DNA from 4 places in the Streptomyces sp. NPDC031379 genome. Region 3 is predicted to be linked to each of the others. Evidence: riboswitches for the same ligand, from Rfam matches in the RefSeq annotation. Region 3 holds a riboswitch; each other region holds the start of a gene.
What was found. Region 3 has a riboswitch for cobalamin ahead of nicT (Nickel transporter NicT). Riboswitches for the same ligand answer to the same signal wherever they lie in the genome.

Region 1 (4,682 bases), on a different contig from region 3:
GCGCGGCACGCCTCGTCGACGGCCAGCAGCACCAGGGGCGTGATCAGCGTCGCGATGTCGTCGAGGCCGAAGCCCAGCGGGTCGGCCCGTCCGCCCGAGGACGCCCGCCGCATCCGCCGTACCACCAGGCCGTAGTCCAGACCCGCCAGATCCTCGATCAACCGGCTTTCCGCCGGCGCGTGGCGGCCGACGACGTCCCGCACCACGTCCAGCACGGTCGCACGCATGCGTCCGCCCCCCTCCCTGCCCATCCGCACGGACCCGCCGACCAGGATGCCCCAGCGGGCACGACCATGGACAGACGGCACGTGACTCTCCGTGCGCCCCCGCCGAGCGCCCTCTTCCGGTGTGCCACGTCGGGGGGTGGCGACCCCGTGGGGCGAACCTGGGTCCAGCTGGACCACCCTCGACCCGCGCGCCGTTCCCGCGCCCCTCGAATACTGGACGTATGGAGCACAACAGCGAACTCGGCGACTTCCTCCGCTCCCGGCGCGCCCGCCTCACCCCCGACACCGCCGGGCTGCCGCCGGGCCCCGGCGCCCGCCGTGTCCCCGGGCTCCGGCGGGAGGAGGTCGCGCACCAGGCCGGCGTCAGCACGGACTGCTACACCCGCCTCGAACCCGCGGGGCGGGGGCGGGCGACCGACGTCGACGCGCTGCCGTACCGGGAGCGCGACTTCGCGCGGTTCGTGCTCCTCGACCCGGCCCCCCGCGAGCGGTACGACAACTGGGACGAGGCCGCCGAGATCGTCGTCGCCGATCTGTGCCTGGCCGCGGCCCGCCACCCCGACGACCGGCAGCTGAACGAGCGCATCGGCGAGTTCCTCGTCAAGGTGGAGGGCCCCCTCCGCACCCGCCCCGGTCCCGGCCCGGACGGAAGAGACCCGATGAGGACGAGCGCCGTGCCGCCGGGCGGCCGGGTGAAGCCGTCCGCCACCCGGCCGTTCGCGCCCGCTCGGGGTAGGAGTGAAGTGATGACCGGAACACTGAGGTGAGCGAGTGCGATGAGCCGAGCGGAGGAGCGTCCGGAACGGGCGGACCGGCCGGAGAACAGTGCGTCGGGCCCGAGCGGCCTGATGGACCTGCTGGGAGTCGCCGCGGTGCTGCTGGAGGCCGACGGTCGGATCGACATGTGGAGTCCGCAGGCCGAGGAGCTGTTCGGCTACGCCCGCGGCGAGGCGGTCGGGCAGTACGCGGCGCCGCTGCTCCTCCACCCCGAACACCAGGAAGCGGCGATCATGCTGTTCGCCGAGGTGATGGAGACCGGACGCGGCTGGGCGGGGGCGTTCCCCGTCCGGCACAAGGACGGCAGCACCCGAATGGTCGAGTTCCGCAACATGCGGCTGACCGACAACCTCGGCGACCACTACGCGCTGGGGCTGGCCACCGACCGGGCCACGCTGCGGCAGGTGGAGCGCAACCTGGCCCTGTCCACCCGGCTGGTCACCCAGGCCCCGATCGGGCTGTCCGTCCTGGACACCGACCTGCGGTACGTGGTCGTCAACCCGGCCCTGGCGTCGATGCACGGCGTCGCCGAGACCGACCACGTCGGCCGGGCATTCCGCGAGATCCTGCCCAATCCGCGCTTCCTGGACGCGGAGAGCACGATGCGCAAGGTCCTGGAGACCGGTGTCCCCGTGGTGGACCAGCAGGTGGTGGGCCGTACGCGCGCCGACCCCGACCATGACCACGCCTGGGCGGTGTCGTACTACCGGCTGGAGGACCACCACGGGGAGCCGCTGGGTCTCGCCAGCGTGGTGGTGGACGTCACCGACCGGTACCAGGCGGCGAGAAAGGCCGACCGGGCCCAGGAGCGCCTGCGCCTGGTGGCCACCGGTTCGGCCCGCATCGGCACCACCCTGGAGGTGGAGCGGACCGCCCAGGAACTGGCCGACGTCCTCGTGCCCGACCTGGCCGACATGGCCGCCGTGGACCTCCTGGACTCCGTGCTGCAGACGGGGCGCCCGGACGTGGGCGAGGGACTGGCGATGTTCCGCGCCCTGGCCGTGAAGACCGCCTACCCCACCGACGCCGCTCAGGCGATCGTTCCGCCCGGCCGCCTCACCACCTACCACGCCGACCACCCGGCGGCCCACTGCATCCGCACCGGCCGCCCCCAGCTGATCACCCACCTGGAGAGCGGCGACCTCACCCGGGTCGCCGCCGACCCCGCCGCCGCCCGTCTGCTCGCCCGGGCCGGTGTCCACACCGACATGGCGGTTCCCCTCATCGCCCGCGGACAGGTCATCGGGGTCATGGGGCTGGCCAGAGCCCGCAACCCCCTGCCGTTCGACGAGGACGACCTCACCCTCGCCTGCGAGCTGGCCGCGTCCGCCGCGCTGAGCATCGACAACGCCGTCCTGCACCAGCACATCCGCAGCGCCGCCGAAACCCTCCAGCGCAGCCTGCTTCCGCAACTCTCGCCGCGTCACCCCGGTCTCGAGGTCGCCGCCCGCTACCGGCCCGCCCAGGCCTTCAGCGAGGTCGGCGGCGACTGGTACGACGTCATCCCGCTCGACGGTGACCGGACCGCGCTCACCGTGGGCGACGTCATGGGCAGCGGTATCCCGGCCGCCACCGCGATGGGCCGCCTGCGCACCGCCACCTCCACCCTCGCCGACCTCGACCTCGACCCGGCCCGGATCCTCACGCACCTCGACAAGATCACGCGCGGTCTGGACCCCTACATCGCCACCTGCGTCTACGCGGTCTACGACCCGCACCGCTGCCGCCTGCACGTGGCGTCCGCCGGCCATCTGCCCCCGGTGCTGGTCCGGGACGGCCGGCCGGCCGAACTCCTCGACCTGCCCACCGGTATTCCGCTGGGAGTCGGCGGCGTGCCCTTCGAGGCCACCACCCTCGACCTGCGACCCGGCGACCAACTGGTCCTCTACACCGACGGACTGGTCGAGACCCGCCACGACCCCATCGACGAACGCCTGGAAGACCTCCTGCGTTTGCTGTCACCGCCGTACCGCTCGGCAGAGGAGACCTGCGACCGGCTCCTGCAGCGGCTCAGGCACCCCGCCGACCACGACGACGTCGCCCTGCTCATCGCCCGCGCACAGCCGCTGTCGGCCGCCGGCGGGTCCTGACCGGGACGCCGAACCCGGACCTGGCGCCGTTCGCGGGCCGCTGCCCGGCGCGAGAGGAAGATCACGCCGCCCGGCGCGGTCTTGGCGGGGTACCCGCCGCACGGTACGGTCTGTCCGATATCGACGACGGCGAGACGGAAGCCGGTGGGAATCCGGCACGGTCGCGCCACTGTGTGCGAGACGCCTTTGCGGGCGTCTCGTGAGTCAGACCCGTGGCCGTCGTCCACTGCACCACCGACATGGGACGCGAACTCCCGGAGGAGGTTCTGCCATGGCGCAGACCGTCGCCCAGCCGACAGCCACCACTCCCGCCATCCCCGCCAAGCTGCCGCTGAAGGCCATCGCCCCCTGGGCGGTCTTCTTCGGCGTCCTGATGCTGATCCTGCTGTACTTCGTCGGCGCCGAGCAGGGCGCCACCTCCGTGTTCAACGGCACGGACGTCCACGAGTGGGTGCACGACGCCCGTCACCTGCTCGGCTTCCCCTGCCACTGACGCGAGGGACGCCGCACGCCCATGAACTCCGCATCGGTAAGAAACCTCCTCGTGCGGGGCATGCTCGCCGGCCTGGCCGCCGGCGTTCTCGCCCTGATCGTCTCCTACCTCCTCGGTGAGCCGAACGTCGACAAGGCGATCAGCTTCGAGGACGCCCACTCCCATGAGCACGAGATGGAGGTCGTCTCCCGTTCCCTGCAGTCCACCGCCGGTCTCGCCACCGGTGTCCTCGTCTACGGGGTCGCCTTCGGCGGCATCGCGGCGCTGGCCTTCTGCTTCGCGCTGGGCCGCGTGGGCCGCTTCTCCCCGCGAGCGACCGCGCTGCTGCTGTCCGGCTGCGCACTGCTCGCCGTGTACGTGATCCCGTTCCTGAAGTACCCGGCCAACCCGCCGTCGGTCGGCGACCCCGACACCATCGGCGAGCGGACCGCCCTGTACTTCCTGATGATGCTGCTCAGCGTCCTCCTCGCGGTCGCCGCGACCATCCTGGGCAAGCGCCTGGCGCCCCGACTGGGCACCTGGTGGGCGACCGTGGCCGCGGTGGCCGCCTTCGCCGCCGCGATCGGTCTGGCCTACGCGTTCCTGCCGGCCGTCAACGAGGTGCCGGAGCACTTCCCGGCCACCCTGCTGTGGCGGTTCCGCCTGTCCGCACTGGCCATCCAGAGCGTCCTGTGGGGCGGATTCGGGCTGCTCTTCGGTGAGTTGGCCGAGCGGCAGCTGAACCCCAAGCCCGTGACAGCACCGTCCGGGCGGACAGTTCCCGCCCCGAACTGACGGTTTTGGGACACGGAAGGGCCCCTCGGAACCATCGGGGGGCCCTCTCGCGTTCTCGGGGCACCTGCGCGGTCGGATCACGGGCATGGCACGGCACACCATCCGACCGGTCGGGGACCGCCGAGTCCAGGAGCGGAGGAACCGAGTGGCCAGACCTCCCCAGCCGCGCCGTATCACCCTCGGGGGCCGTGAGGCGGTCGCCCTCACGGTCGAGGAGTACGAGCAGCTGATCGCCAGCCGACGGCAGATCGGCGGCCAGAGCGCCCGGGTGCGGGTGCTCGCCCAGCAGGTGAAGCGGACCGAACAGCTCCTGCTGGAGCT
Region 2 (4,682 bases), on a different contig from region 3:
CGGACCTGGAAGGGCAGGTCCGGGAGGGCCGGTTGACCGCGACGCTGGCCGCGGAGCGCATCCTGGCGGCGTTCGAGGGGCGTACGACTCCCCCGGCCGGCGCCTGAGGGGTCAGTTCGGCCCGCCGTGTTCGCAGATCCGGCGGGCCACCTCCCGGAGTTTGACGTTGTGCTCCTGGGAGTAGCGGCGCAGCACGTCGAAGGCCTGGTCCTCGGTGAGCCGGTGGCTGCCCATGAGGATGCCCATGGCCTCCCCGATCACGTGCCGGGTGGCGACGGCCTCCTCCATCTGGGCGTGCGTGCGGGCGCTGGAGAAGGCGACCGCGGCGTGCGAGGCGAGCAGCCAGCCGGCCGTCTCACTGACCTCGGTGAACGCGCCCGGGCTGCGGGAGTACAGGTTCAGCGCGCCGAGGTCCTCGTCCTCGGTGAAGAGCAGGAAGCCCATCATGCTGCCGAGGCCCAGCTCCCGGGCCCGGGTCACGTAGGCGGGCCAGCGCGGCTGCTCGGTCCGGAAGTCGGCGATCCGGAACACCCGCTCCTCCTGCTGCCGGCGGGCCGCGTCGAAGCAGGGGCCTTCTCGCAGGCGTTCCTGCAGCCGGTCGCTGTCGATCACGAGCTGGTGGGTCGGGGCGAGGGTCCGCGCGCCCTTTCCGTGCAGGATGAGGATGCCGGCCGCGTCACAGCCGGCGACGAGCCGGGTGGCGGAGGCGGTGATCCGCTCCAGGGTGGCGGTCACCGAGTCCTGCGCCAGCAGGTCGCGCGCAAAGGCCGCCAGCTGTTCGGCGAACGTGCGCCAGTCCATCGCGCCTCCTGAGTCCCGGCCGCCGTCCACCACGTCGCCTGCCCACTCCCCACCGTCTCCTGCCCACTCCCTACCATCGCATCCGCCCACCGCGCCGACGACGCGCGGCTCGACCGCCCCGCGGCGCGGCGGAAGGGCGGCGCAACCGCCCGGACGAGGCTGCCGGGCCGCCCGCGCCGGGTCCGGGTTGCGCATACCCGGCCACGACCGGGCATCACCCGCTAGGCTGACCCGTGCAGCTGGTTCGCCCCGTCCGCCAGGCGGGAGCGTCGCAAGAGGGAACCCGGTGGGAATCCGGGACTGCCCCGCAGCGGTGAGCGGGAACGACCGCCGTCATACGCACTGGGCCCGAGAGGGCCTGGGAAGCGACGGCCAGTAGGTGTCCTCCATTCGTGAGGACGTGCCCGCGAGTCCGAAGACCTGCCAACTGCCCGCGTGCGAACACTCGTACGCGGACATCCCGGTGACCTCGAGGGCGGGTCGGCGTACACCACCGCACGGAACGGCCGTGGGCCGCCGCCGTCCGGTACGTCACCCCTTCGCGCTCTCGTCCCGTCCCCGGGATCTCAGGGATTCATCTCGCGAAGGAGATCTCCGTGACCACCACGTCCGCAGCCGCGGCAGCACGGGCCACCGTGTACGGCTACCCCCGACAGGGGCAGGGCCGGGAACTGAAGAAGGCCGTCGAGGGCTACTGGCAGGGCCGTGTCGGCGCCGACGCCCTCCGGCGGACCGCGGCCGAACTGCGCCGCGCCAACTGGCGGCAGCTGGCCGAGGCCGGCCTCGACGAGGTCCCGACCGGCGACTTCTCGTACTACGACCATGTCCTGGACACCACCGTCATGGTCGGCGCGATCCCCGCACGCCACCGGGAGGCCGTCGCCGCCGACCCGCTCGCCGGGTACTTCGCGATGGCCCGCGGCACCCAGGACGCGGCGCCGCTGGAGATGACCAAGTGGTTCGACACCAACTACCACTATCTCGTCCCGGAGCTGGGCCCGGACACCGTCTTCACGGCCGACTCCGCCAAGCAGGTCGCCGAACTGGGGGAAGCCCTCGCCCTGGGGCTCACGCCCCGGCCGGTCCTCGTGGGCCCCGTCACCTACCTCCTGCTGTCCAAGCCCGCCCCCGGCGTGGCCGGCGGCTTCGACCCGCTCACCCTGCTCGACCGGCTGCTGCCCGTCTATGCCGAGGTGCTCGCCGACCTGCGCGCGGCCGGCGCGGAGTGGGTCCAGCTCGACGAGCCCGCGCTGGTCCAGGACCGCACCCCGGCCGAGCTGAACGCCGCGGCCCGCGCCTACCACGGCCTCGGCACCCTCACGGACCGGCCCAAACTGCTGGTCGCCTCCTACTTCGACCGCCTCGGCGAGGCCCTGCCGATGCTCGCCAAGGCGCCGGTCGAAGGGCTCGCCCTGGACTTCACGGAGACGGCCGCCGCCCACCTCGACGCGCTCGCCGCCGTCGGCGGACTGCCCGGCAAGCGGCTGGTCGCCGGCGTGGTCAGCGGCCGCAACGTCTGGGTGAACGACCTGGGGAGGTCCCTCGCCACCCTCGGCACCCTGCTCGGCCTGGCCGACCGGGTCGACGTGTCCGCCTCCTGCTCCCTGCTGCACGTCCCCCTCGACGCGGCGGCTGAGCGGGACATCGAGCCGCAGATCCGGCGCTGGCTCGCCTTCGCCCGGCAGAAGACCGCCGAGATCGTCACGCTCGCCAAGGGCCTGTCCCACGGCACCGCCGCGATCACCGCGGAACTGGCGGCGAACCGGGCCGACCTGGCCTCCCGCGCGACCTCACCCCTCACCCGCGACCCCGCCGTCCGCGCCCGTACCGCAGCCGTCACCGAGGCGGACGCCCGCCGCTCCCAGCCCTACCCCGAGCGGGCCGCCGCCCAGCGGGCCCAGCTGCGCCTGCCGCTGCTGCCCACGACCACCATCGGCTCCTTCCCGCAGACCGGCGAACTGCGCACCGCCCGGGCCGACCTGCGCGCGGGACGGATCGACACGGCCGGCTACGAGGACCGCATCCGGGCGGAGATCCAGGAGGTGATCGCCTTCCAGGAGAAGGCCGGACTGGACGTTCTGGTGCACGGGGAGGCCGAACGCAACGACATGGTCCAGTACTTCGCCGAGCAGCTCACGGGCTACCTCGCCACCCGGCACGGCTGGGTCCAGTCCTACGGCACCCGTTACGTCCGCCCGCCGATCCTCGCCGGCGACGTCTCGCGCCCCGAGCCGATGACCGTGCGCTGGACGACGTACGCCCAGTCCCTCACCGGCCGCCCCGTCAAGGGCATGCTCACCGGCCCCGTCACCATGCTCGCCTGGTCCTTCGTCCGCGACGACCAGCCCCTCGCCGACACCGCCCGCCAGGTCGCCCTCGCCCTGCGGGACGAGGTGAACGACCTGGAGGCGGCGGGCACTTCGGTCATCCAGGTCGACGAACCCGCCCTGCGGGAGACGCTGCCGCTGCGTGCCGACGACCACCGCGCCTACCTGGCCTGGGCCACGGAGGCCTTCCGGCTCACCACCGCCGGCGTGCGCCCGGACACCCAGGTGCACACCCATATGTGCTACGCCGAGTTCGGCGACGTCGTCCAGGCCATCGACGACCTCGACGCGGACGTCATCAGCCTGGAGGCGGCCCGCTCCCACATGCAGGTCGCCCGTGAACTCGCCGCCCACGGCTACCCGCGCGAGGCCGGACCCGGCGTCTACGACATCCACTCCCCGCGCGTACCCGGCGCGGACGAGGCGGCCGGCCTCCTGCGCACCGGCCTGCGGGCCATCCCGGCCGAACGCCTGTGGGTCAACCCCGACTGCGGGCTGAAGACCCGCGGCTGGCCGGAGACCCGGGCCGCCCTGGAGAACCTGGTCACCGCCGCCCTCACGGTACGAGCGGAGCTGTCACAGGACTAGGGGGCTCCGTTTGGATCAGCCCGGTTCCGGGAGGTTCCCGGAACCGGGCCCTTCGCCGGCCCATGGAAGGCCTATGCCTCGAACACCTCACGCACCAGCTGCTCCTGCTCGGCCTGGTGGCGCTTGGCCGAACCGACCGCCGTGGACGAGGAGTGCGGGCGCGAGATGCGCCGCAGCCGCTCGCCCGCGGGGATGTCCGCGCCGACCGCCAGGTCCAGGTGGTCGATCAGGTTGAGCGCGATGAACGGCCAGGCACCCTGGTTCGCCGGCTCCTCCTGCGCCCACAGGTACTTCTCGGCGTCGGGGTACTTGTCGACCTCCGCCTGCAGCTCCGCACCCGGCAGCGGGTACAGGCGCTCGATGCGGATGATCGCCGTGTCCGTGGCACCGCGCTTGACCCGCTCGGCCTCGAGGTCGTAGTAGACCTTGCCGGCGCAGAAGACGACCTTGCGGACCGCGGCCGGGTCGACGGTGCTGTCGCCGATGACCGGGCGGAACTCTCCGCTGGTGAACTCCTCCGCCTTCGAGGCCGCGGCCTTCAGGCGCAGCATCGACTTCGGGGTGAAGACGATCAGCGGCTTGTGGTGCGGGTTGTGCACCTGCCACCGCAGGAGGTGGAAGTAGTTCGACGGGAGCGTGGGCATGGCCACCGTCATGTTGTCCTGGGCGCACAGCTGGAGGTAGCGCTCCGGGCGGGCCGAGGAGTGGTCCGGGCCCTGGCCCTCGTAGCCGTGCGGCAGCAGCACCACCACTCCGCTGGTCTGGCCCCACTTCTGCTCCGCCGAGGAGATGAACTCGTCCATGACCGTCTGGGCGCCGTCGGCGAAGTCGCCGAACTGGGCCTCCCACATCACGAGCGCGTCGGGGCGGGCCAGCGAGTAGCCGTACTCGAAGCCCATCACCGCGTACTCGGAGAGCAGGGAGTTGTAGACGTTCAGGCGGGCCTGGTCCTCGGAGAGGTACTGC
Region 3 (4,682 bases):
GCATCCCCGCAGCTTGTACGCCGTGCCCTCGGGGAGGTTGCCGGGGACGATCTTCGTGTAGGGGGAGTCGTGGCCCAGGGTGGAGGCGACGCGGCCGTTGCTGAGTTCCGCCTGGATGCCCAGGCCGTCGGCGTAGACGTCCTTGGCGATGAGGGCGTCGCCCGGGATGTTCGGGGCGGGCTGCGGGTCGGCGTTCCAGCGGGCGTACCCGATCACCGTTCCCTTGGAGTTGTGGATGGTGATGGTGTACGACCCGTCCGGGTCCATGGCGCTGGCGGTGCCGGCCCCGGTGGTGAGCGCCGCGCCGACGAGCATCGCGCCCATGCCGAGGATCGTGCCGACGCGCTTGTGTATCAGGCCCATGTGGTTCCCCTGTTTCCGTGTACTGCGGATCGCCGAGACGCTGCTTCGTTTCACCGGCAGCGGTGACGATCAGTCATGGTCACTCTATAGAAGGGTGGTTGTGCCCCCAGGGGGGTGGGGCCCGGCTGCCCGCGGTGGCCGGTGGCGTGTCAGTCGCGTGCGGCGCAGTGCTTCAGCAGTTCGGAGATCGATTCGTCGACCAGTCGGTAGCGCACGACGCGGCCGTCCTTGCGGCCCTCGACGACGCCCGCGGCCCGCAGCAGGCGCAGCGCCTGGGAGACGGCGGTGTCCCTCATCCCGGTGGCGACGGCGAGGTCGGAGACGGCGATCGGGCCGGCCTCGTGGAGCGCGAGCAGCAGGGACAGGCGTCCGGGATCGGAGAGCAGCGAGAAGCGGTCGGCCCAGGCGCGTACCCGCTCCGGCTCGCCTACGGCGGCGATGGCGTCGCAGACCCGATGGCCGTCGATGGTGCGCTGCCCGGCACGTTCCACGGGGACGAGATGCATGGCCCCATCATCGCAGCCGGCGGCCCTGGCCTCCATATCTGTTCAGTTGTGCAGCCTTGCAGCCGCTACCCACCGCCGCCTAGTGTGAGCGGGCCGTGGTGTTCGGGAAGACCGGTGACAGCCCTCAGGGGCTCAATCCGGAGCGGCCCTCGCCACTGTGATCGGGAAGTTCCCGCCCCCTACACGCCACTGGCCGCACGGCCGGGAAGGCAGGGGCGGGCGCGTCGACCCGTCAGCCAGGAGACCGGCCACGGCATCACGAAGCTGATCCACGAGGTGCTGGAGCGTGAACGCATGACCGTGTCCGAAGGCGTGCCCGAAACGGCCGCCGCCCCGTCCTTCCGCTGGCGCCGCGAGGACACCGTCCGTACCGCGGGTCTCCTGGCCGTGATCGTCGCCCTGCACGTGGTCGCGTTCGGCATCCTGTTCCTGCTCGTGATCCCCCGTCACTACGAGGTCGGCACCAAGGCGTTCGGTCTCGGCCTCGGCATCACGGCGTACACGCTGGGCATGCGGCACGCCTTCGACGCGGACCACATCGCGGCGATCGACAACACCACCCGCAAGCTGATGGCCGACGGCAAGCGGCCGGTGTCGGTGGGCTTCTGGTTCGCGCTGGGGCACTCCAGCGTGGTGGTCGTCATGGCCGCGCTGGTCGCCGGCGGCGCGAAGCTCGCCGGCACCCTGATGAACGACGGCTCGCGGACCCACCAGGTCCTCGGCACCGTCGGCACCACGGTCTCCGGCAGCTTCCTGTACCTCATCGCCGCCCTCAACCTGGTCGCGCTCTTCGGCATTCTGCGGGTGTTCAAGGCGATGCGCGCCGGGCACTACGACGAGGCGGAGCTTGAGGCCCACCTCGACTCCCGCGGCTTCATGAACCGTGTCCTCGGCCGGCTCACCAAGTCCATCCGCCGCCCCGGCCAGATGTTCCCGCTCGGCTTCCTCTTCGGCATCGGCTTCGACACCACGACGGAGGTCCTGCTCCTCGCCCTGGCCGGCAACGGGGCCGCCGCCGGTCTCCCGTGGTACGCCGTGCTGTGCCTGCCGCTGCTGTTCGCGGCCGGCATGAGCCTGTTCGACACCCTCGACGGCACGTTCATGAACTTCGCCTACCAGTGGGCCTTCTCCAACCCGGTGCGGAAGGTGTTCTACAACCTCACCATCACCGGCCTGTCCATCGCGGTGGCCTTCTTCGTCGGCACGATCGAGCTGGTCGGCGTGCTGCACGACAAGCTCGGTCTGCACGACGGCGTCACGGACTGGATCGCAGCCCTGGACCTGGACAACGTGGGCTACGTCATCGTCGGCCTGTTCGTGGTCGTGTGGGCCGTGGCCATCGGGTACTGGCGCCTCGCCAAGGTCGAGGAGCGCTGGGCCGTCCGCGCCACCGACACGAGCTGAGGGGACCGGCCCGCGAGGCCGCTCCTTCGCCGCGGACAAAACCGGAGCAAAGGTGCCGCAAAGTGAAGTGGCGTCAGATGAACCCGCGGACGTGAGGCAACATCTTGGTGAACGGCGGGCGCCGCGCGGTCGAGGCGCGGCGCCGCCGTCGGCCGGATGGGGTGAGGGACGTGGTGGAGCCGAGGATCGCCGTCGCCGTGGTGACCATGGGCAACCGGCCCGCCGAGGTCGACGCCCTGCTGGAGTCCGTGGCCAAGCAGGACCTCGCTCCGGCCCGCATCGTCATCGTCGGAAACGGCTGCCGGCTGCCCGAGTTCGCCCACCGGCTCTCGCTGCCCGGCGAGGTCACCACCATCGACGTGGAGGAGAACCTCGGCTGCCCGGGCGGCCGGAACGTCGCCCTCGCGCGGCTGCGGAAGTACGGGGACGTCGACGTCGTCGTGGAGCTGGACGACGACGGGCTGCTCGTCGACGCCGACGTGCTGCGGCGCGTACGGGACCTGTACGCCGCCGACCCCCGCCTCGGCATCGTCGGTTTCCGGATCGCCGACGAGCACGGCGAGACCCAGCAGCGGCACGTGCCCCGGGTGGGGAAGTCGGACCCGATGCGCGGGGGGTACGTCACCGGGTTCCTCGGCGGCGGGCACGCCCTGCGCATGGCGATGCTGGCCGAGACCGGGGACTGGCCGGCGGAGTTCTTCTTCGCGCACGAGGAGACCGACCTCGCCTGGCGGGCCGCCGACGCCGGCTGGAAGATCCTGTACGCCCCCGAGCTGCTGCTCCGGCACCCCAAGACGTCACCGGCCCGGCACGCCATCTACTACCGGGTCAACGCCCGCAACCGTGTCTGGCTCGTGCGGCGCCGGCTGCCCCTGCCGCTCGCCGCGGTGCACCTGGCGGCGTGGACGCTGCTCACCCTCGCCCGCACCCGCTCGCCGGCGGGGCTGAAGGCATGGTTCGGCGGGTTCCTGGAAGGGGTGCGGGAGCCGGCGGGCGAGCGGCGGCCGATGCGCTGGCGGACGGTGTGGCGGCTCACCCGGCTCGGACGGCCGCCGGTGATCTGAGTCACGCGCGGGGGCTTCGGCGCCTGAACACGGGGGCCGCGAAAGGGAGTCCAGCGGCCACGCAGAAGGAACGGGACGGAGCCCCGGTCGTTCACCTCCGCCGACCGGGGCCCCTTTGCGTCCCCGGATCCAGCCTGCGGCGACACTCCCCCGAGTTACGCGACTTACGCGCGCGCCGTCGGGCCGGATCCGATGGAATGATCACATCAGGATGCGCCAACGGATCGCTAACATGTGGCCAACGGTTCGACGGTGGGACGCGAACCGGTTGGCCGGAAGCCGCCCGGCGGCAGTGGAACAGGCCCTGGGACGGGCGGATCCGGAGCCGGGTGCGGCGAACAGAAGGTGGCGGGAAACCGTTGCGGACAGGGCGGGATTCCGCCAGAGAACGGCGGGCGCGCGCCCGCCGCGGAGCACGGCCGGTCCCGGCCGTGCGGGAAGTCAGTGGGGCGGCGTGATGCGGCGGTACGAGCTGCGGTTCGGGCTGCTGGGACCCCCCGTCCTCTACGACCGGCCGCCGTACGAGATCTCGTACGACACCCCCGAGGGCGCTTCCGCCGAGGTGGACGAGGCGGCCGAAGCCGTCGGAGGCGCCTCCGGCGACACCCTCACCGGTGCCGTGGCCGCGGACGACGCTCCCGACGACGGCGTCCGTGCCATCGGCAGCCCCAAGGTGCGCGTCCTGCTCGCCGCCCTGCTGCTGGAGGCCGGCCGGGTCGTGTCGGTCGAGTCGCTGAAGGACGCCCTGTGGGGTGGGGCGCCACCCGTCTCCGCGCAGGCCTCCCTGCACAACCACGTCACCCGGCTGCGCCGGCTTCTCGACGACCCCGACCGGCTCAGGGCCGTACCGCCGGGGTATCTGCTGCGCGTCGACCACGGCGAGTTGGACGTGCACGTGTTCGACGTGCGGGTGCGAGAGGCGCGTGCCGCGCACGCGCGGCGGGACTGGCCGGGCGTCGTACGGGCCGGCACGGCCGCGCTCGCGCTCTGGCGCGGCGCCCCGCTCAGCGGGCTCCCCACCGACCTGGGCGGCTACGCCCTCGTGCAGCGTCTCGAGGAGGCGCGGCTGCTTCTGCTCGAGTGGCGCTACGACGCCGAACTCGCGCTGGGCGGCGCCCGCTTGGCCGCGCTGATTCCCGAGCTGGCGGCTCTCGTCGCCGAGTATCCGCTGCGCGAGGCCTACCACCGGCAGCTGATGCTCGCCCTGCACCGCACCGGCCGCCAGGCGGAGGCCCTGGCCGTCCACCGTGACCTGCGCGCCCGCCTGGTCGAGGAACTCGGCATCGAGCCCGGCCCGGCGGTCCGCGAAGCGCACGTCGAGGTGCTGCGGGGGAGCGGCGAGGGG
Region 4 (4,682 bases), on a different contig from region 3:
GAAGGAGGAGGCTCAGAAGTCCTCGTCCAGGTCGACCGTGCCCTCCACGGCGACCTGGTACGCCGAGGGACGGCGCTCGAAGAAGTTCGTCAGCTCCTGAACACCCTGCAGCTCCATGAAGGAGAAGGGGTTCTCCGAGCCGTACACCGGGGCGAAGCCGAGACGCGTCAGACGCTGGTCGGCGACGCACTCGAGGTACTGCCGCATCGAGTCGGTGTTCATGCCCGGGAGGCCGTCACCGCACAGGTCGCGCGCGAACTGCAGCTCGGCCTCGACGGCCTCCTTCAGCATGTCGGTGACCTGCTGCTGCAGCCCCTCGTCGAAGAGGTCCGGCTCCTCCTTGCGGACGGTGTCGACCACGTCGAAGGCGAAGGACATGTGCATCGTCTCGTCACGGAACACCCAGTTGGTGCCGGTGGCCAGACCGTGCAGCAGGCCGCGGCTGCGGAACCAGTAGACGTACGCGAAGGCACCGTAGAAGAACAGCCCCTCGATGCACGCGGCGAAGCAGATGAGGTTGAGCAGGAAGCGCCGGCGGTCCGCCTTGGACTCCAAGCGGTCCAGCTTCTCCACCTCGTTGATCCACTTGAAGCAGAACCCGGCCTTCTCGCGGATCGACGGGATGTTCTCCACGGCCGCGAAGGCGGCGGCACGGTCGTCCGGGTCGGGCAGGTAGGTGTCGAGCAGCGTCAGATAGAACTGGACGTGCACGGCCTCCTCGAACAGCTGGCGCGACAGGTACAGGCGCGCCTCCGGGGAGTTGATGTGCTTGTACAGCGTGAGCACCAGGTTGTTCGCGACGATCGAGTCGCCCGTGGCGAAGAAGGCCACCAGACGGCCGATCAGGTGCTGTTCGGCCGGCGTCAGCTTCGCGAGGTCGGCGACGTCGGAGTGGAGGTCGACCTCCTCGACGGTCCAGGTGTTCTTGATGGCGTCCCGGTAGCGCTCGTAGAAGTCGGGGTAGCGCATCGGGCGCAGAGTCAGCTCGAAGCCGGGGTCGAGCAGGTTCTGGTTGCTGGGCATTACTGGCAGGCCTCGCAGGACTCGGGGTTCTCAAGGGAGCAGGCGACGGCGTCGGGGTCGGCGGCCTGCTGCACGGGGATGGGGGTCTGGGTCTGCGCCTGGGCGGCGCGGGCGATGCGGGTCGCCGGGCGGGAGCGCAGGTAGTACGTCGTCTTCAGGCCCTGCTTCCAGGCGTACGCGTACATCGAGGAGAGCTTGCCGATGGTCGGCGTCTCCATGAACAGGTTCAGCGACTGCGCCTGGTCCAGGAACGGGGTCCGGGCCGCGGCCATGTCGATCAGGCCGCGCTGCGGGATCTCCCACGCGGTGCGGTACAGCGCCCGTACGTCCTCGGGGATCCACGCGAAGTCCTGCACCGAGCCGTTGGAGTCGCGCAGCGCCTCCCGGGTACGGGCGTCCCAGACGCCCAGCTCCTTCAGGTCGTGCACCAGGTACGAGTTGACCTGGAGGAACTCGCCCGACAGCGTCTCGCGCTTGAACAGATTGGACACCTGCGGCTCGATGCACTCGTACACGCCCGCGATGGAGGCGATGGTGGCGGTCGGGGCGATGGCGAGGAGCAGGGAGTTGCGCATGCCGACCGCGGCGATCCGCGTCCGCAGCGCCGCCCAGCGCTCCGGCCAGGTGAACTCGACGCCGTAGTGGTCGGGGTGCAGGACACCCTGGGCCGTACGGGTCTTCTCCCAGGCCGGCAGCGGGCCGTTGCGCTCGGCGAGGTCGGCCGAGGCCTCGTACGCGGCGAGCATGATGCGCTCGGCGATCCGGGTGGACAGGGCCTTCGCCTCGGGGGAGCCGAAAGGCAGGCGCAGCTTGAAGAAGACGTCCTGCAGCCCCATCGCGCCGAGGCCGACGGGGCGCCACTTGGCGTTCGAGCGGCCCGCCTGCTCGGTCGGGTAGAAGTTGATGTCCACGACCCGGTCGAGGAAGGTGACGGCCGTGCGGACCGTCTCGTCCAGCCGCTCCCAGTCGATGTCGTCTGCCGTCACGAAGGCGCCGAGGTTGACCGAGCCCAGGTTGCAGACCGCCGTCTCCCCGTCGTCCGTGACCTCCAGGATCTCCGTGCAGAGGTTGGAGGAGTGGACGACATGGCCGGCGGTCGCCGTCTGGTTCGCCGTGCGGTTGGCGGCGTCCTTGAAGGTCATCCAGCCGTTGCCGGTCTGCGCGAGGGTGCGCATCATGCGGCCGTACAGGTCGCGGGCCGGGATCGTCTTCTTCGCGAGGCCGTTCGCCTCCGCCTTGCGGTAGGCGGCGTCGAACTCCTCGCCCCACAGGTCCACCAGCTCCGGCACGTCCGCCGGGGAGAACAGCGACCACTGCTCGTCGGCGTTGACCCGGCGCATGAACTCGTCCGGGATCCAGTGCGCGAGGTTCAGGTTGTGCGTACGCCGGGCGTCCTCACCGGTGTTGTCGCGCAGCTCCAGGAACTCCTCGATGTCGGAGTGCCAGGTCTCCAGGTACACCGCGGCCGCGCCCTTGCGCCGGCCGCCCTGGTTCACGGCGGCCACCGAGGCGTCCAGGGTCTTCAGGAACGGGACGATGCCGTTGGAGTGCCCGTTGGTGCCGCGGATCAGCGAACCGCGCGAACGGATCCGGGAGTACGACAGACCGATGCCGCCGGCGTGCTTGGAGAGGCGGGCGACCTGGTGGTAGCGGTCGTAGATGGAGTCCAGCTCGTCCAGCGGGGAGTCGAGCAGGTAGCAGGACGACATCTGCGGGTGCCGGGTACCGGAGTTGAAGAGGGTGGGGGAGGAGGGCAGGTAGTCGAGGCGGCTCATGAGCCCGTAGAGCGCCGCGACCTCGTCCACCGAGCGGGTGGTGTCGTCCTCCGCGAGTCCGCCGGCCACGCGCAGCATGAAGTGCTGGGGCGTCTCGACGACCTTGCGGGTGATCGGGTGCCGCAGCAGGTAGCGGCTGTGCAGGGTGCGCAGCCCGAAATAACCGAAGCGGTCGTCGGCCTGCGGGTCGATCAGCGCGTCGAGCCGCTCGGCGTGCAGCCGCACGAACTCGGCGGTCCGGTCCGCGATGAGACCCTCCCGGTGCCCCACGGCGACGGACTCGGTGAAGGACCGCACGCCCTGCGAGGCGGCCTCGTCCCGGATGGCCAGGGTCAGCAGCCGGGCGGCCAGCCTGGAGTAGGCGGGGTCCTCGGAGATCAGGCCCGCGGCCGCCTCCGTGGCCAGCTCGCGCAACTCCGCCTCGTCGGCCCTCGCGGACCGGCCCCGCAGCGCGGCGGCGGCGACCCGGCCGGGGTCGGCGTCGGGGAGGTCGGCGGTCAGCTCGGTCAGGGTCCGCAGCAGCGCGGCACCGGGACCGTCGGTCTTCAGCTCGCTGACTGAAGCCGGATCGGCTGGCGCGATGGTCACGTGGGGCTCTCCCTCGCTCGGCACGGGGCCTGGCGGAGGGCAGGGGCAGCCACGAGCGCGCACGGCGTCGCGTCCACCGGCCCACTCCACGAGGCCCGGACGTCTCAAGGCACCCGGACCGGACGGCCGGGCGCGCTGCCGGCAGGTCCTCGGACTGAACGGGCGTGCGGATGCACGCAAGTACACCGTTGCGGGACAGTTCCGGATTCGCACCGGATTCCCCTGCGGCGACAGCGAGGATGAGCATACATCTAGTGCTGGGCTGCCGTGTCACCCCCACATGTTGTGTCTGTTGCGTGGTGCGGCGGCTTCAGAGGGTCAACTTCCGTGGCCCGCGGGCCTGGCCGCGGGCCGGGTTGCGGGGCGCGCCGGGAGTGCTTCCATGGAAGTAGGCGTCGGCGTCCAGGGGTCCTCCGTCCCGAGCAGGCACAGGAGGAGAGTGCACGATGCCGAAGGTCGTCCGTCACCCGCCGGGCAAGGAGCGGCCGCGCAGCGCACCCATGGCGACCCTACCGCTGAGGGGGTTGGGACGCCGGGGCCACCGGCTCTGTCTCGGCTACTGGCACGGCATGACGGTCCGTTGGGAAGCCCGCCAGGACACCACCCGGCCCAAGAAGTGGCGCAGATGGTTCTCCTACACCAACGCCACCAGGATCGTCTGGACCGTCGCCGCGCTCGCGCTGCTCGCCTGGGCCGGAGAAGGCCTGTACCTCTGGTTCTCCGACGCGAAGACGACCGGCTTCGAGGACTGGCGCAAGGACAACCCGGCGTTCGACGACGCCTTCTTCCGCGTCCTGGGTCCCGTCCTCACCGCCTCGCTCGCCGCCACCTGCTTCCTGTTCTGCTGGTACGCCTGGACCAAGCACCGCTACCTGGCGAAGGCACGCAGACGCCCGCAGGACCTGGTGGTCACCGCCGGACCGGACACCGCCGAGATCGTCGGCCGGGAGGAGGTCGCCGAGGTCATCGCCCAGCGGTTGCGCAGCCGTGACACGCGCAGACCGTATCTGCTCGTCGGCGGGGTGGGGGTCGGCAAGACGGCCGTACTGGTACGGCTCACCGAGATGCTGGCCCGGCAGCGTGCCGTGCCCGTGCCGATCCGGCTGCGGGACGCCACCGGCCCCGACCTGAACTTCGAGCGCATGGCCCAGCGACGTTTCGCCGAGGAGGCGCCCCACGGCATCCTGGCGCGCACCAAGACCGAGCGGGTCTGGCAGCAGCTGATCGCCGACGACAAGGTGGTCGTCATCGCCGACGGCCTGGAGGAGGCCGTCCTCGACCCGGGGCTCCAGGAGG

Region 1: another riboswitch for cobalamin. It lies ahead of ACZ5CW_RS06055 (CbtB domain-containing protein); the one in region 3 lies ahead of nicT (Nickel transporter NicT).
Region 2: another riboswitch for cobalamin. It lies ahead of metE (5-methyltetrahydropteroyltriglutamate--homocysteine S-methyltransferase); the one in region 3 lies ahead of nicT (Nickel transporter NicT).
Region 4: another riboswitch for cobalamin. It lies ahead of ACZ5CW_RS02825 (ribonucleoside-diphosphate reductase subunit alpha); the one in region 3 lies ahead of nicT (Nickel transporter NicT).

Annotation. Positions count from the first base shown of each region.
Region 1 is NZ_JBVIIT010000003.1:245,878-250,559, reverse strand. It holds gene ACZ5CW_RS06070 (hypothetical protein) at 1-227, opposite strand, end outside; gene ACZ5CW_RS06065 (MmyB family transcriptional regulator) at 449-994, shown strand; gene ACZ5CW_RS06060 (SpoIIE family protein phosphatase) at 1,004-3,094, shown strand; cobalamin riboswitch at 3,184-3,329, shown strand; gene ACZ5CW_RS06055 (CbtB domain-containing protein) at 3,366-3,587, shown strand; gene ACZ5CW_RS06050 (CbtA family protein) at 3,609-4,361, shown strand; gene ACZ5CW_RS06045 (hypothetical protein) at 4,507-4,682, shown strand, end outside.
Region 2 is NZ_JBVIIT010000030.1:28,604-33,285, reverse strand. It holds gene meaB (methylmalonyl Co-A mutase-associated GTPase MeaB) at 1-107, shown strand, start outside; gene ACZ5CW_RS34565 (GAF and ANTAR domain-containing protein) at 112-801, opposite strand; cobalamin riboswitch at 1,025-1,243, shown strand; gene metE (5-methyltetrahydropteroyltriglutamate--homocysteine S-methyltransferase) at 1,398-3,716, shown strand; gene ACZ5CW_RS34555 (multifunctional oxoglutarate decarboxylase/oxoglutarate dehydrogenase thiamine pyrophosphate-binding subunit/dihydrolipoyllysine-residue succinyltransferase subunit) at 3,788-4,682, opposite strand, start outside.
Region 3 is NZ_JBVIIT010000027.1:91,697-96,378, reverse strand. It holds gene ACZ5CW_RS33280 (hypothetical protein) at 1-363, opposite strand, end outside; gene ACZ5CW_RS33275 (ArsR/SmtB family transcription factor) at 513-869, opposite strand; cobalamin riboswitch at 949-1,136, shown strand; gene nicT (Nickel transporter NicT) at 1,164-2,273, shown strand; gene ACZ5CW_RS33265 (glycosyltransferase family 2 protein) at 2,444-3,337, shown strand; gene ACZ5CW_RS33260 (AfsR/SARP family transcriptional regulator) at 3,795-4,682, shown strand, end outside.
Region 4 is NZ_JBVIIT010000002.1:5,832-10,513, reverse strand. It holds gene ACZ5CW_RS02835 (hypothetical protein) at 1-100, shown strand, start outside; gene ACZ5CW_RS02830 (ribonucleotide-diphosphate reductase subunit beta) at 13-1,023, opposite strand; gene ACZ5CW_RS02825 (ribonucleoside-diphosphate reductase subunit alpha) at 1,023-3,386, opposite strand; cobalamin riboswitch at 3,510-3,633, opposite strand; gene ACZ5CW_RS02820 (NACHT domain-containing protein) at 3,833-4,682, shown strand, end outside.